DNA from 3 places in the Nitrincola sp. genome. Region 3 is predicted to be linked to each of the others. Evidence: riboswitches for the same ligand, from Rfam matches in the RefSeq annotation. Region 3 holds a riboswitch; each other region holds the start of a gene.
The links. Region 3 has a riboswitch for thiamine pyrophosphate ahead of thiB (thiamine ABC transporter substrate binding subunit). Riboswitches for the same ligand answer to the same signal wherever they lie in the genome.
Positions count from the first base shown of each region.

Region 1: another riboswitch for thiamine pyrophosphate. It lies ahead of ACN0R1_RS06485 (FAD-dependent oxidoreductase); the one in region 3 lies ahead of thiB (thiamine ABC transporter substrate binding subunit).
Region 2: another riboswitch for thiamine pyrophosphate. It lies ahead of ACN0R1_RS06540 (TonB-dependent receptor); the one in region 3 lies ahead of thiB (thiamine ABC transporter substrate binding subunit).

Region 1 is NZ_JBLXDN010000006.1:74,131-78,343, reverse strand. It holds gene ACN0R1_RS06495 (thiazole synthase) at 1-501, opposite strand, end outside; gene thiS (sulfur carrier protein ThiS) at 503-700, opposite strand; gene ACN0R1_RS06485 (FAD-dependent oxidoreductase) at 684-1,664, opposite strand; TPP riboswitch at 1,779-1,882, opposite strand; gene ACN0R1_RS06480 (FkbM family methyltransferase) at 1,999-2,925, opposite strand; gene ACN0R1_RS06475 (NYN domain-containing protein) at 3,037-3,540, opposite strand; gene ACN0R1_RS06470 (helix-turn-helix transcriptional regulator) at 3,577-4,213, opposite strand, start outside.
Region 2 is NZ_JBLXDN010000006.1:86,825-91,037, forward strand. It holds gene ACN0R1_RS06540 (TonB-dependent receptor) at 1-1,712, opposite strand, end outside; TPP riboswitch at 1,763-1,866, opposite strand; gene ACN0R1_RS06545 (histidine phosphatase family protein) at 2,142-2,768, shown strand; gene ACN0R1_RS06550 (putative bifunctional diguanylate cyclase/phosphodiesterase) at 2,774-4,213, shown strand, end outside.
Region 3 is NZ_JBLXDN010000017.1:27,612-31,824, forward strand. It holds gene ACN0R1_RS13190 (thiamine/thiamine pyrophosphate ABC transporter permease ThiP) at 1-1,291, opposite strand, end outside; gene thiB (thiamine ABC transporter substrate binding subunit) at 1,221-2,219, opposite strand; TPP riboswitch at 2,265-2,354, opposite strand; gene ACN0R1_RS13200 (phosphotransferase) at 2,366-3,130, shown strand; gene ACN0R1_RS13205 (rhodanese-related sulfurtransferase) at 3,191-4,171, shown strand; gene ACN0R1_RS13210 (DUF192 domain-containing protein) at 4,174-4,213, shown strand, end outside.

The DNA of each region.
Region 1 (4,213 bases), on a different contig from region 3:
AGTGCGCAGGCCATACTCATTATTCAGTCCCAGGCCGGAACCGATCGGTGAGCCCCAGGGCATCAACACCCGGCAGCCCGCTTCGACCAGTCGATCCGCCAGCACCAGATCATCAGTGGTGTAGGGAAATACCTCAAAGCCATCCTCGGCCAGAATACGTGCCGCTTCCACCAGCCCGAAGGGATCGGGTTGAAGGGTATCGGCATGACCGATGACTTCCAGTTTTATCCAGGGGGTATCGAACAGCTCCCGCGCCATATGCGCCGTTGTGACCGCTTCTTTGACCGAGTAACAACCGGCAGTATTGGGCAGGAGTTTTACCTTAAGATCTTTAATCAGCGCCCGAAACGCCTGACCTTCAACACTTTCACGGCGCAAGGATACGGTTGCCACCCCCGCGCCAGATACCGCAAAAGCCTCAGCCATTATAGCTGGCGAGGGATAAAGCGCGGTGCCAAGCATCAACCCGCTGGCCAGTTCAGTACCATAAAATGACTTCATACTAGCCTCCCTGCATCGGTGCAACGACTTCAACACGATCACCATCCTGCAACGGGGTGCTGGCACGCAAGGAACGTGGCACAAAGTCACCATTCAGTGCGGTAGCTACGGCGTTTTCATCCACCTGGCACTCAAGCAACAATTCAGACAGGTAACGGGTTTGGGTTTCACGGGCTTCGCCGTTATAGAGAAGATTCATAAAACGCCTCCGGCTGTTTATTCAGCAACAACAGATCGGCGGTCAAGCGTGCCAAAGCTGGCGACAGCAGATAGCCATGGCGATACAGCCCATTGATATAAATAATGTTATCGATACGGCGAATACGCGGCAGGTTATCGGCAAAGGCCGGGCGCACATCCACGCCGGTTTCAATAATTTCTGCCTCCGCAAAGGCCGGATGCAGGGCATAGGCCGCTGACAGCAGCTCCAGCACTGAGCGCACCGTCAGTCGATGACCTTCAGCCGTTTCCAGCATGGTAGCGCCGAGCATATAAATGCCATCACCACGCGGGACGATATACAGCGGCATGCGCGGGTGAATAAAGCGCACCGGCCGTTGAATATTCAAACCGGGACAGTGCAGCACCAGCATTTCACCTTTAACGCCACGCATATCCGGCAACTGATCCTGTGCAGCCATGCCGCGGCAGTCAATAATCACACTACCGGCTTCCGGCTCACCCGCTTCAATCGGCACACCGGCATCGGTAAGGTTTTGCGCCAGCTTCAGCAGGGCTTCACGCGGGTCCAGATGGGCCTCACCACTGAAATGCAGAGCCTGGCGTATATGACCACCCAGATCCGGCTCCAGCTCGGCAACCTCGGCTTCATTCAGCAAGGCAAAATCACGGGTGCGATTACCGAAGCGGACTAACTCGTTACGATCACGGGTTGTGCTCAACACCAGCGATCCCTTACGGGTGACGACACCGGTATGCTCACTCCACCAGTCAATCGCCTCAGCGCCAAACCTGATCACCGGTTCTTCCGCGCTTTCACGCTCGCAAAAGGGAGCCAACATGCCACCCGCCCACCAGGAGCAGGCGTGTGGGCCAGGTTGTGGCTGTTTATCAAACACGCGAATAGCTGCACCACGCGACAGGAGTTCATTGGCAACACAAAGGCCAGCGACACCCGCACCGAGGATAGAAATTACCGACATGACCACCCCCGAATAACAGGGTGTAGAGAAAACAAATGCAGATCAGACTTTGAATACATCACTCAAACGCTCCAGGTAAAACGGGCGTACGAGCGAACAGAAAAGGGGGAATACAACAGCAAACTACCCGTTCCCTTCGCCGGTATTACCCGTATCAGGTTCGATGGGTTAGTGTTAAAAACACCTCTCAGCCTTTACGGGCACCCCAACGGATTACGAAAATACTAGAGCGTTTTAAGGACTAAGTAAAGCTCTGTGCTGGGATGAGCAGCGACCTACCCCTACCTTATAAACGCCACTGCAGTTGTTTTTTCTAGCCCATACCGGGCGCTGGCTACACCGCCTTAACAAGTACACAATGAAAGCCATTGGGATCGCAATTTCCTAGAAACTCGTACATTTCCACTTCTGAATGAAGCTCAGTTCCGTGAATATTTGCTGCTTGCAAACGCTCCACCCACTGCTGCAAGTTAACGCCCCGCCCCACCAGATGACCGAGATGAAGCTCTAAACAGGTCGTCTGTGCGTGTTTCACCAGGTTGAGGTATACCGGGTCGTTCAGCAACTCAAACTCATACCCCTCGATATCAGTTTTGATAAAATCAAATAGGCCGTCGGCCCGCTCGTCAATACAGCGCGCTCGTAGCGGAACCGTCATGTAATCTACGAGCATTTTGGCTTCATCACCATCACCGGGCGTCGCATTCGAGGCAAGGACAGCAAAAGGAACGACATCGACCCGCTCGACAACGCCGTTCACTAGGCAATTGAACAATCCGATCACAACATTGAGTATCGACGGCTCATAGGAAACGACCTGTGCGTCTGAAGCCCGCCTAGCATAGAAGCATGTCCATACCAGTTGATGGCCACCAAGATCGAGGAATCGCCGGCAGTTCTGGAACAAGCCACGCTTATCTTCGAGCAGAAAATCGAAAGCGCTTATTGCCGTCTCAGTGCCATACCATTCGCGTGACTGATTGTTCACGATGGCAACAAATATTTGCTCCTGAGCCGTTAAATCGATGCATCTAACATAGGGGTGATCAAGAAATTCGTGGCTGGCAGACAGCTTTCCACTCAAGGTTTGCTGCAACAGGTCACGCAACTCCACAGCGGCCCCGTTCCAATCACCTGCCTTGGCGGAGGCAAGAGCACTAGCAGTAAATTCAAACCTCTGAGACTCGACTATCAAGTCGTGAGCCTTCAAGGCACCCTCAAGTTTCCGCAGATACGCAGCATAATTGCTATCGAAGCTCATTACCCAACCCTCTCATCAAGTCTCGCCGCATCAGGATCACGGCTTCGGCATACGCATTGTTCAACCAAGTTAGCCTAATGGCACGCTACAAGCATTAACAATATTATCTTTTTATTGCAGCAAGGCAGCGTCGATGGCTATCCACTCATCGGCACTCTTGATCAACGACTGCGCGGTTAATCCGGGGACACTAAACAGATGACTGCGGACCTGATAGCGGTCACGTAGTGTGTGCAACAACAGATCAAAATCACCGTCACCGGATAATAAAATCACCTGATCCACCTCCTCGGCGCAGAGTAAGGCATCGATAGCAATCCCGACATCCCAATCCCCCTTCGCCGAGCCGTCACCGCGCTGGATATAGGGTTTGAGTTTCACTTCAAAACCTATATGGCGCAGCGCCTCCTGAAACTTTTGCTGCTGCGGATCTTCGCGATCTATCGCGTAGGCCGTTGCGGCGACGATCTCTCCCAGCTCACTGGCCTGCTGCCAAAAGGCACGGTAATTAAACTGCCGTCCAAACACCTGGCGGGTGGTGTAATAGATATTTTGAACATCGGCAAAAATGGCTATGCGGGTCAAAGGAGCCTCTCTGGGTTTGGTTGGGTACATGCGGTCACTTTGGCTACTTTAGGCTTCCAGATAATATCATTTCTCCGACTCACTCGATGAAGTCGTGGGTGCAGATATTCGCGAAAAAACCGGCATGAGTAGCGCAAACAGCTCGGCTTGCGAAGAGATCTGGCACTTGGCATACAGTTGCTTTCTAAACACTTTCACCGTTTCTGGACTAATACCCAGATTCAAGCTGATGGAAATGGAAGAATGGCCTTGTAATATAAACATGGCCACTTCGGCCTGCCTTGCTGTCAAACTGATGGCTTGCTCAACCCGTAGCGTATCGATCAACCGACTCACCAGCGGTTTTGCATTCTTTGGCTGAGGCTGATCCGGCTGATAGTCTCGCCAATGCTCCTCCATCAGGGTACAGATCACTGACTCATACTGCCGTAACCGCTCCCTTTCCTGCTTTGAAAACAGCTGACCACTGGATCGATCCTTGCCAAAACAGGCGGTCACTGTCAGGTCACGATTCAAGTCAGCAAACGCCGCCACCTCATCAATCAGCGTGGTTTTCTGATAATACACATTGAAATAGCTGGTGCGCTTGAACTGATCTGGCGCTATATCAAACAAGCGGTGCAAGCCTGTTTTCAACCCATTCCGATGAGCATGATAAAACGGATCCAGCAAATACGCGGCATTCAGGTAATCAGAATCCATA
Region 2 (4,213 bases), on a different contig from region 3:
TCCTTGATTTTTTTGACTTGTGTACGAAGTAGTCCCGTCATCCCATAAACACTTAGCCCGGAATCCAGTGCATAGTTGAACTGAAATTCGGCACCGTAATTATTTACCCGCTTAGCATTGAAAATATAGTCGATAAAGCTGAATTCATTTTCGGGCTGATAATTACCACGTAACTGAGCATCTTTGCGTTGCTGATAAAACACGGAGGCTTGTGTTTGCAGTCGGTCGTTCAAATAGCTGCCCTTGCTACCTATTTCGTAATTCCATAGGGTTTCGGTGCCAAACTCTCGTAAGTCTGGTGCAAGTTTATCTTTCTCGAAACCACTGTTAATACCGCCCACTTTATAACCGCGTGACAAGCTGGCATAGAGCGTAGTGTTTTGATTCATCAGATAATCGATAGCTAAGCGACCACCCCAGAGGTGTTCAGTCTTGCGATAGTTAACGCCAAAGGAGTCATCATAGTTTGACTTACTGAGTTCAGCGCGAAGGCCAGAAGTCAGAATTAGCGTGTCGCTTAACAGAGTTTCCAGCTCACCATAGACAGATAAACGTCGGGTTGAGAAGTCGCTTTGTACATTATCGGAGACATCGGTACGGATACGATTTAATTCTGCTGTTTGCCTGAAGGCATAAACACCTGTAGTCCATTGAGTCGAATCATTGAAAATTTCTCCACCTGGCATGGAAACCCAGCGTAACTCGGCAGTGGATGTATCTGATGAGCGACGATATTGATCATAATAGGAATAGCCATCCAGATGAAAACCATCAAACGTCCAGTCCTCATCATAACCATAGTCACTGTCGGTAGCTGAATGGCTTAGGCGCGTTTCCAGTTGGTAGGTTTCAGCACCAGTCCAGACACTGTGCAGTGCCAGGGCTTTACTGATCTGGCGGTCGCGCCCCGGTTCATCCGACAGGGTGTGGCGGTTATTGTCCAGGCTGAAAGCATCATAGCCATTGTTGATATCGGCATAAAAACCGGTCAGGTCAACTAACAGGTCATCGCTAGCCACCAGGCGCAGCTTGGCGCGCAGGAAGGTTTCATCGATATTATTGGTGTCTTTGCGGTTCAGGTGATCGTTACGCATGAAACCGTCACTGCTATTCTGCTGTATGGCCAGGCGCAGTCCGGCGCTATCATTTAACGGTGTGCTGTAAATGCCGGTCAGGGAGTGACTGTTGTAATTACCGATGCTGGCTTCCAGGCGTCCCTCTGGTTGTGTTGTTGGGTCGTTCGAGCGCATGTTAATCAGTCCCGCCAGGGCATTACTACCATACAGTGTCCCTTGTGGACCGCGCAGAACTTCAACCTGTTGAATATCCATCAGACCAGCCGCTCCGGCAATGCTGCTCATGTCGATACCATCAAGCAACACACCTACAGAGGGATTCACATGTCCAACAAACTGGCTGCGCTCACCGACACCTCGGATCTGGTAGAAGCGTGCGCGTGAGCTGCCTTTAGCCGAGGTAATGTTGGGTGCGAGGCTTAGCACACCTTCCAGGTGCTGGCTTTGCTGCTGCTCGAGCGTTTGTGCCGAAATGACCGTAATGCTGGCGGGAATGGCTTCCTGAGCGGCAGGGCGAAAGCCTGATGTAACTACAATTTCATTCAGGGTAACACTAGTTATGGATTCGTTGGCATGGAGCCAGGCCGAGCTGATCAGCGCGGTGCTGAACAGCAGGTAAGGGTAGAAGGGTTTCATGTCAGTCTCCGGTTAGTATCGAAGACCCGGTCGCGCGCGAAGAAAGATCACTCAGAGTGGTTTCCTATTCCTACGCCGGCATCATCCGGATCAGGTTCAAAGGGTTCGCTTAGCGCATCTCAGGCATGTAATCATGCCACCCCTTAGGATATAACAGCCGTTAGTACGGCAACTCTTATAGCATACTCGGTTGAGAGGGCGATTTTAAGCGGGTAGCCGCTTTAATCTGCGGCAGATAATAGTATTTAATATCAGTAAAAGTTAATGTTTTTAATCTCAGGCCAGCCTTAGCTGATGTTTCTACTGGGAGATACTGATGACTAATGGGTAATACGCAGATGCCCGTTTTATAACTACCCTATATCCTTTGATTTTAAAGCAACTTTAGGTTTATTCTGTAATGACCATAAAGTATGGGTGGATATCGATATGTATAAATGGTTACCAATACTAGTGCTTGCCTGTTCGGGTATGTTGGCTTATGCAGCGGATGAGTTCGCACCAAGTCCAGCGACGCCAGAGCAATTGAATCTAATTCGTGAAGGTGGCTATGTGCTGTTTATTCGCCATGGTCCAACCGATACCTCCTACCCTGATCGTGTACCCATAGATTTGCAAGACTGCACTACGCAGCGTCCATTAACAGATGCCGGGCGTCAATTAATGGCGCAGGTCGGTGAGTACTTGCGTCAGGCAGAGATTCCTATCGGAGAGGTCCACAGCAGCCCGTTATGTCGGGCCAAAGAAACGGCTGACCTGCTGTTTGGTCTGAACCGCTATGCGGTGGACAATGAACTGATGTATGTAGCCGCACTGACGGATGTAGAAAAGCAACCTATCATCGCCAGAACTCATCACCTCTTATCTTCGGCTGTGGCGCCTGGTCATAATCGCGTATTAGTAGCACACGGTCCCAATATGGTGGAAGTGATGGAGTACTTTCCAGTTGAAGGTACCTTGGTAATTATTGAAGCAAATCAAGAGCAACAGCAATTTACTTATATTGCCAGTATAGAGCCAGATCACTGGCCAAGGCTGCTGGCTGAGCAGGAGTAGTCCAGATGAGAGCTGGCAAAACGGTATTGCTGATGTTCCTGTTGCCAGCATTTCTCATGCTTGTGCTGTCACTGTTGATAGGATTCTTCTCACTTAACAGTTTGAGGTCCCAGTATATCGAAAGCAGTGATATACAGGCGGAAGATCTGCAAACCCTCCATATGGAGTCTATATTTAAGCGGGATATTTCTGAACTGCATAGTCGTGTGGTGACTATGCTGGATGGTGCCCGCAAGCATCAATTCACTGATATTCAGTTGTACCGCGAGCACTCTCAATTGGTTAATGATCTGGCTGAGATTCAACAACTGGTTGATGGTCTGGCTGAATCAAACCTGCTTAAAGAAGTTAATCATAACTCTGTAAAAGGGCTTCAACAGTCTTTTTCAGACTATCGCAGCTTAGCGATAATGGCTACAGAAATAGCTGCGATTGACCCGGATACGGCTGGTTCTTTTTTTGCGCAGGCACAAACCAGTTTTAACCAGTTTTCGATTTTTACCGGACGTATCTCCATATTGCTGACGGATCGGACCATGTTGCGTGAACAACGAGCGCGGGCACGGCATGAGCGTGCCTTTGTTCATATTTTTATTTTTGGCTTAGTCGGTACGTTGTTGGTGTTGCTGATGGTGTTTGCCATTGCCTATCGAGTCAGTGGTCATGTGCGTGATATTGCTGATGCACTGAGTAAGTTGTCTTATAATACCGAAGACGAATTGCGTTTACCGGCTATTGAGCGTTTAAAGAACACATCACGAGGCGAGTTTGGTCGTATTGCCAGTGCGCTGTTGGGCTTTCGTGACGATATGGAGCGGCGTATACAGGCTGAGAAAGAAAACCACCGGCTGATTTTTTACGATGCACTGACCGGGTTGCCTAACCGGCGTTTGTTAGAAGAGCAGTTACGCTATGCGGCTGGTGCCAGTTCGCGGGTCAGTAATTACCATGCGCTACTTTGGCTGGATATAGATCGCTTTAAAACCATTAATGATATACGCGGGCATCAGGCGGGTGATCAGTTGCTGGTCAGTTTTGCAGATACAATTCGTTTGCTGCTTAAAGAGGGGGATTTGCTGGCACGTGTTGGCGGTGATGAGTTTGCTATTTTGCTGGAGCTTCCTCAGGGACTGAAATCAGAAGCCGCTATGGAGGCTGAACGGGTGGCACTGGATATCTGTTCGAGCGTAGCAAAAGTATATGAGGTGGAAGGGCATTCCCATTATTTAACCGTTAGCATTGGTATTGAACTATTTTCTGACAAAACCCTGAGTAGCGATGATCTGCTTAATCAGGCTGAAGTTGCCAAATACCAAGCTAAAGATGCCGGACGTAACAGGGTATCTTTCTATGATCCGAGTATTCAGGCAGAGATTAATCGGCGTGCTGAGCTTGGGAATGAGCTGCGTACAGCCATGGAGCGTCATGAGCTGCGGTTATTTTAT
Region 3 (4,213 bases):
TCATCAAAATAACCGCAATCCAGCCATAAGCTTGCCAATCAACCCAGGGCATCAGCAGAATATATAATCCCACCGACACCACCATCGCTGGCACAACCAGAGGATAGAGTGCCACAGCTGCAACCCACTGGCGGAAGCCCTCTCGCCGTCCAGTACGCCAGAGTGACAGCAGCGCCAATGCCAGACAGACCGCCAGCAGCGCCGCGGCCACAGCTAATACCAGTGAGCGCATTATCACTGGTATTAGCTGGGTTTGCTGCAAAAAGGCCCAATCAGTCTGCCAGGCCAGCGGCAGCAACACCAGAATCGGCAATGTAAGAAACAACACACAGAGCAGATACCCCAACCGCCCGGACCAGCGGAACATAAGGCTCAGCCTAGGCAACCAGACGGGCCCCGCCTGCGCGGGTGCCAGCCATTGAAAACGCCCCATGCGACTGAAGACCATAAAAATACCGCCCGCTACCAGTAGCTGTGTCCAGGCCAGAAACAGTGCTTCTGATGGATTGAAATCATATTTCAGCGCCTGAAAAATCGCCACTTCCAGGGTGCTCGCCGAGGGCCCGCCGCCCAGTGCCAACACGACAGCAAAGCTGTTAAAACACAGCAGAAAAATAAACCCGCTGACCGCTGGCAGGACACCTCTGATCACCGGCCACTCAATCACTCTGAAACGCTGCCACCCGGTCATACCCAGTTGTGCCGAGAGCTTCCAGGTGTTCGCCGGAACACTTTGCCATTGAAAGGTTAAGACACGGATAGCAAAAGGCAGATTGAGAAACACATGTGCCAGCAAAATGCCATTGAGCCCATACAACCGCCAGCTTTCTCCCAACCAAGGGGTCAGCCAACCTGATCGACCGAAGAGGGCCACCAGCCCGGTAATCAATATCAGGGAGGGCATGACAAAACACAGCAAACACCAGCTCAGAAACCAGGGTTTACCCGGCAGTTTGGGATCTAAGGCCAGGCTACGCGCCAAGGGTAGAGCCAGCAGGGTCGACAGAGCCGCACTCAGCAGTGCCTGCCAGAGTGAAAAACGCAGCAACTCCCAGAACCAGCGCTCCTGTAACAGGTAACCATAAGGTTCAGCCTGACCCCAGCCTGCCAGAGCCAAAAATGCCAGCAGGCTGATCCCAACTATCAGGCACAGTGCCAACCAGCCAGGTAATTGAGCCAATGATAGCGGTCTGGCGGATGAAAAGTGTGTGACGGCCATATTAACGACTAACAGCATTGCGCCAGATATTAATCCATTCGCGCCGCTGCGCATCGACTTCATCTGAGCCAAAGCCGATAACCTCACGCTCCGCATCTGCAAAAGCGGCTGGCAAGTCGATATCACTACGCACCGGTAGCATCCAGTTGGTCTCGGGCAACAATGTCTGTGCCTCTTTACTCAGCAGGAAGGCCAAGAACGCCCGTCCCAGTTCAGGCTCACGGCTATAAGCTGATAGCGCCGCCACTTCCACCTGCGCCGTGTGTCCCTCTTCAAACCGGGTCGCCTGGTAGGCATCCATATCTTCTGCCAGTTGGTGATAGGCCGGTGAGGTAGAATAACTGAGTACATAATCGGCCTCGCCCTGCAGGAACATGCCATAGGCCTCCGACCAGCCTTTGGTAACCGTTACAGTATTCTCGGCAAGCTGCTGCCAGGCCTGTGCGGCGTCATCCTTATAGACAGCCTGCATCCAGTGCATCAGGCCCTGACCTGGCGTACTGGTACGCGGGTCCTGATAGATAATACTGGCATCACTGTTAATCAGCGCAGATAAAGACGTCGCAGGTTCGCTCACCTTGCGGCTATCGTAAATAAAGGCGAAGTAGCCAAAATCAAAGGGGATAAAATGACTATCCTGCCAATCCAGTGATTCACGTAACGGCCAGTCTGAAAGCGTAAAACCATGCGGCTGCACCAGGGCTAATCGACGCGCCTGCGGCATCAGCAGATCATCCAGCCCGACAATAACATCGGCACGGGTGCTGTCGCCTTCCAGCCGCAACCGATTTAACAGCGATACCCCATCATCACTGCTGGTGAAGTTCACCTCGCAATCACACTGGGCTTCAAACAGCTCTTTCAGCGCCGGACCCGGTCCCCAGCTAGTGGTAAAACTACTGTAGGTATAGACATTTAGTACACGCGCTTGCACGTTCACCGTTATCAGCAACAGCAACGCGACGGCCATCAGTTTGCAGGTATTGGTACGGATTTTCACAGCTGGACTCCGGAGATTCGATACCGGCTCAGAAAGGAATCAGCAACAGGCTGATATCTCAATTCCTACGCCAGTATTAACTGGATCAGGTTCAGCGGGTAAACTCTCAGCCTATTGGCACCCCGATGAGATAAACTGAGTATATCATGACCGACTTAAGGCACCACCTTTCAGCCATACTGCCCCAGGCAGTGCGGGACCACCTTCCCCCTATTCAATCGATGCAATTTTTGGGTCAGGGCAGCCGTAACCGGCACTGGCGGCTGCATACTGCGGAGCAGGTGTATATATGGCGTGAGTTTGGTGTGACACCACCGGGAGCAAACCGACAACTGGAATTGAAGGTACTAGAAACTCTGCAACCCAAACCCTGGGTACCCCGACTGGAGCTTTGCCTGCCAGAAGGCGTGTTGTTTGTGGCAGACGCCAATGCCGAACCTATGCAGGACACGCTAAACCCGCATCAGCGGCAGCAACTGTTACACGCCGTTGTAACGCTTTGGCAGCACCCCTTTGATGTGGCACCAAATGACTATGTGCAGTTGATTCACGACTATGCAGTGCTGGCGGGACCGTCCTACGACGCTTTGGCCGAGCAGCTGCTGGCTATTTGTTGCCACTGGAATACTAAGGATTTTTGTCTGATTCATCAGGACCTGCACCCCGGCAACCTGTTAATCACAGATCAAGGCATTCAATTGATCGACTGGGAATACGCTGTACGCGGTAATCCCTGGATCGATGCTGTGGCACTGCAGCGTATGCTGGGATTGAGTCCAGCTGAACGCCAGCTATTAGAAACCCGGCTACCCGACCTGGGATGCAATGATCCCTGGCAGGTCATGGGCCACTGGCTGACGCAGCTGGACAGCCTTTGGCAAGCCGCGCAAAAAGCGCAAAGCGTGGTATAATTCCAGATCAATTTAATCAACTATTTTGACCTTCCAGGTCGTTAACCCGGCGGTAGCTCCATGTCCACGATTGTTGTTTGTGCCCTGTATAAGTTTGTAACCCTGAACGACTATAAGCAGCTGCGACCAGAGTTGCAGGCGCTGCTGGAAAATGCACAGATTCGGGGCACCCTGCTACTGGCACAAGAAGGCGTTAACGGTACCCTGGCCGGCAGCCGTCAGGCGATAGACACGCTAAAAGACTGGTTTGCCGCCGATACGCGCTTTCAGGGCATAGATTACAAGGAATCGCTGGCTGACGAGCAGCCCTTCTACCGGACCAAGGTGAAACTGAAAAAAGAGATCGTTACGCTGGGCGTTGAAGGCATAGATCCGAAACAGGTTGTCGGAACCTATATTGAGCCAGCTGACTGGAATGCCCTGATCAGTGACCCGGATGTGCTGCTGGTGGATACCCGCAATGATTATGAAATCGGTCTAGGCACCTTTAAAGGTGCTATCAACCCGAAAACCGACAGCTTTCGCGAATTTCCAGCTTACGTCAAAAGCCAACTGGACAGCCAGAAGCACAAGAAAGTCGCCATGTTTTGTACCGGCGGCATACGTTGTGAAAAGAGCACCGCCTATTTGAAAGAGCAAGGTTTTGAAGACGTCTACCACCTGCATGGCGGTATTCTTAAATACCTTGAAGAAGTGCCTGAAACCGAGTCACTCTGGCAAGGAGAGTGCTTTGTATTCGACAATCGCGTCACCGTTGACCATGACCTGCAGCCAGGCCATTATTCACTCTGCGCCGGGTGTCGTATGCCCTTGTCTGACGCTGACAAGCAGCACCCTCAGTATGAAGAAGGGGTTAGCTGCCATCATTGTTACGACACTCAAACACCAGAGCAGCGTCAGCGCTATGCGGCCAGACAGCAGCAGATCAAACTGGCACGTGAGCGTGGCGAAGCACACCTGGGCACAGATGCCGTCAAAGCGGCTGAACAGCACCGAGCCGAAAAACACGCACGCAAAGTGGCTGAAAAACGGAAAAATTAACCATGCGCACCCTGTTTCAGCATTGGATAATGACCTGCCTGC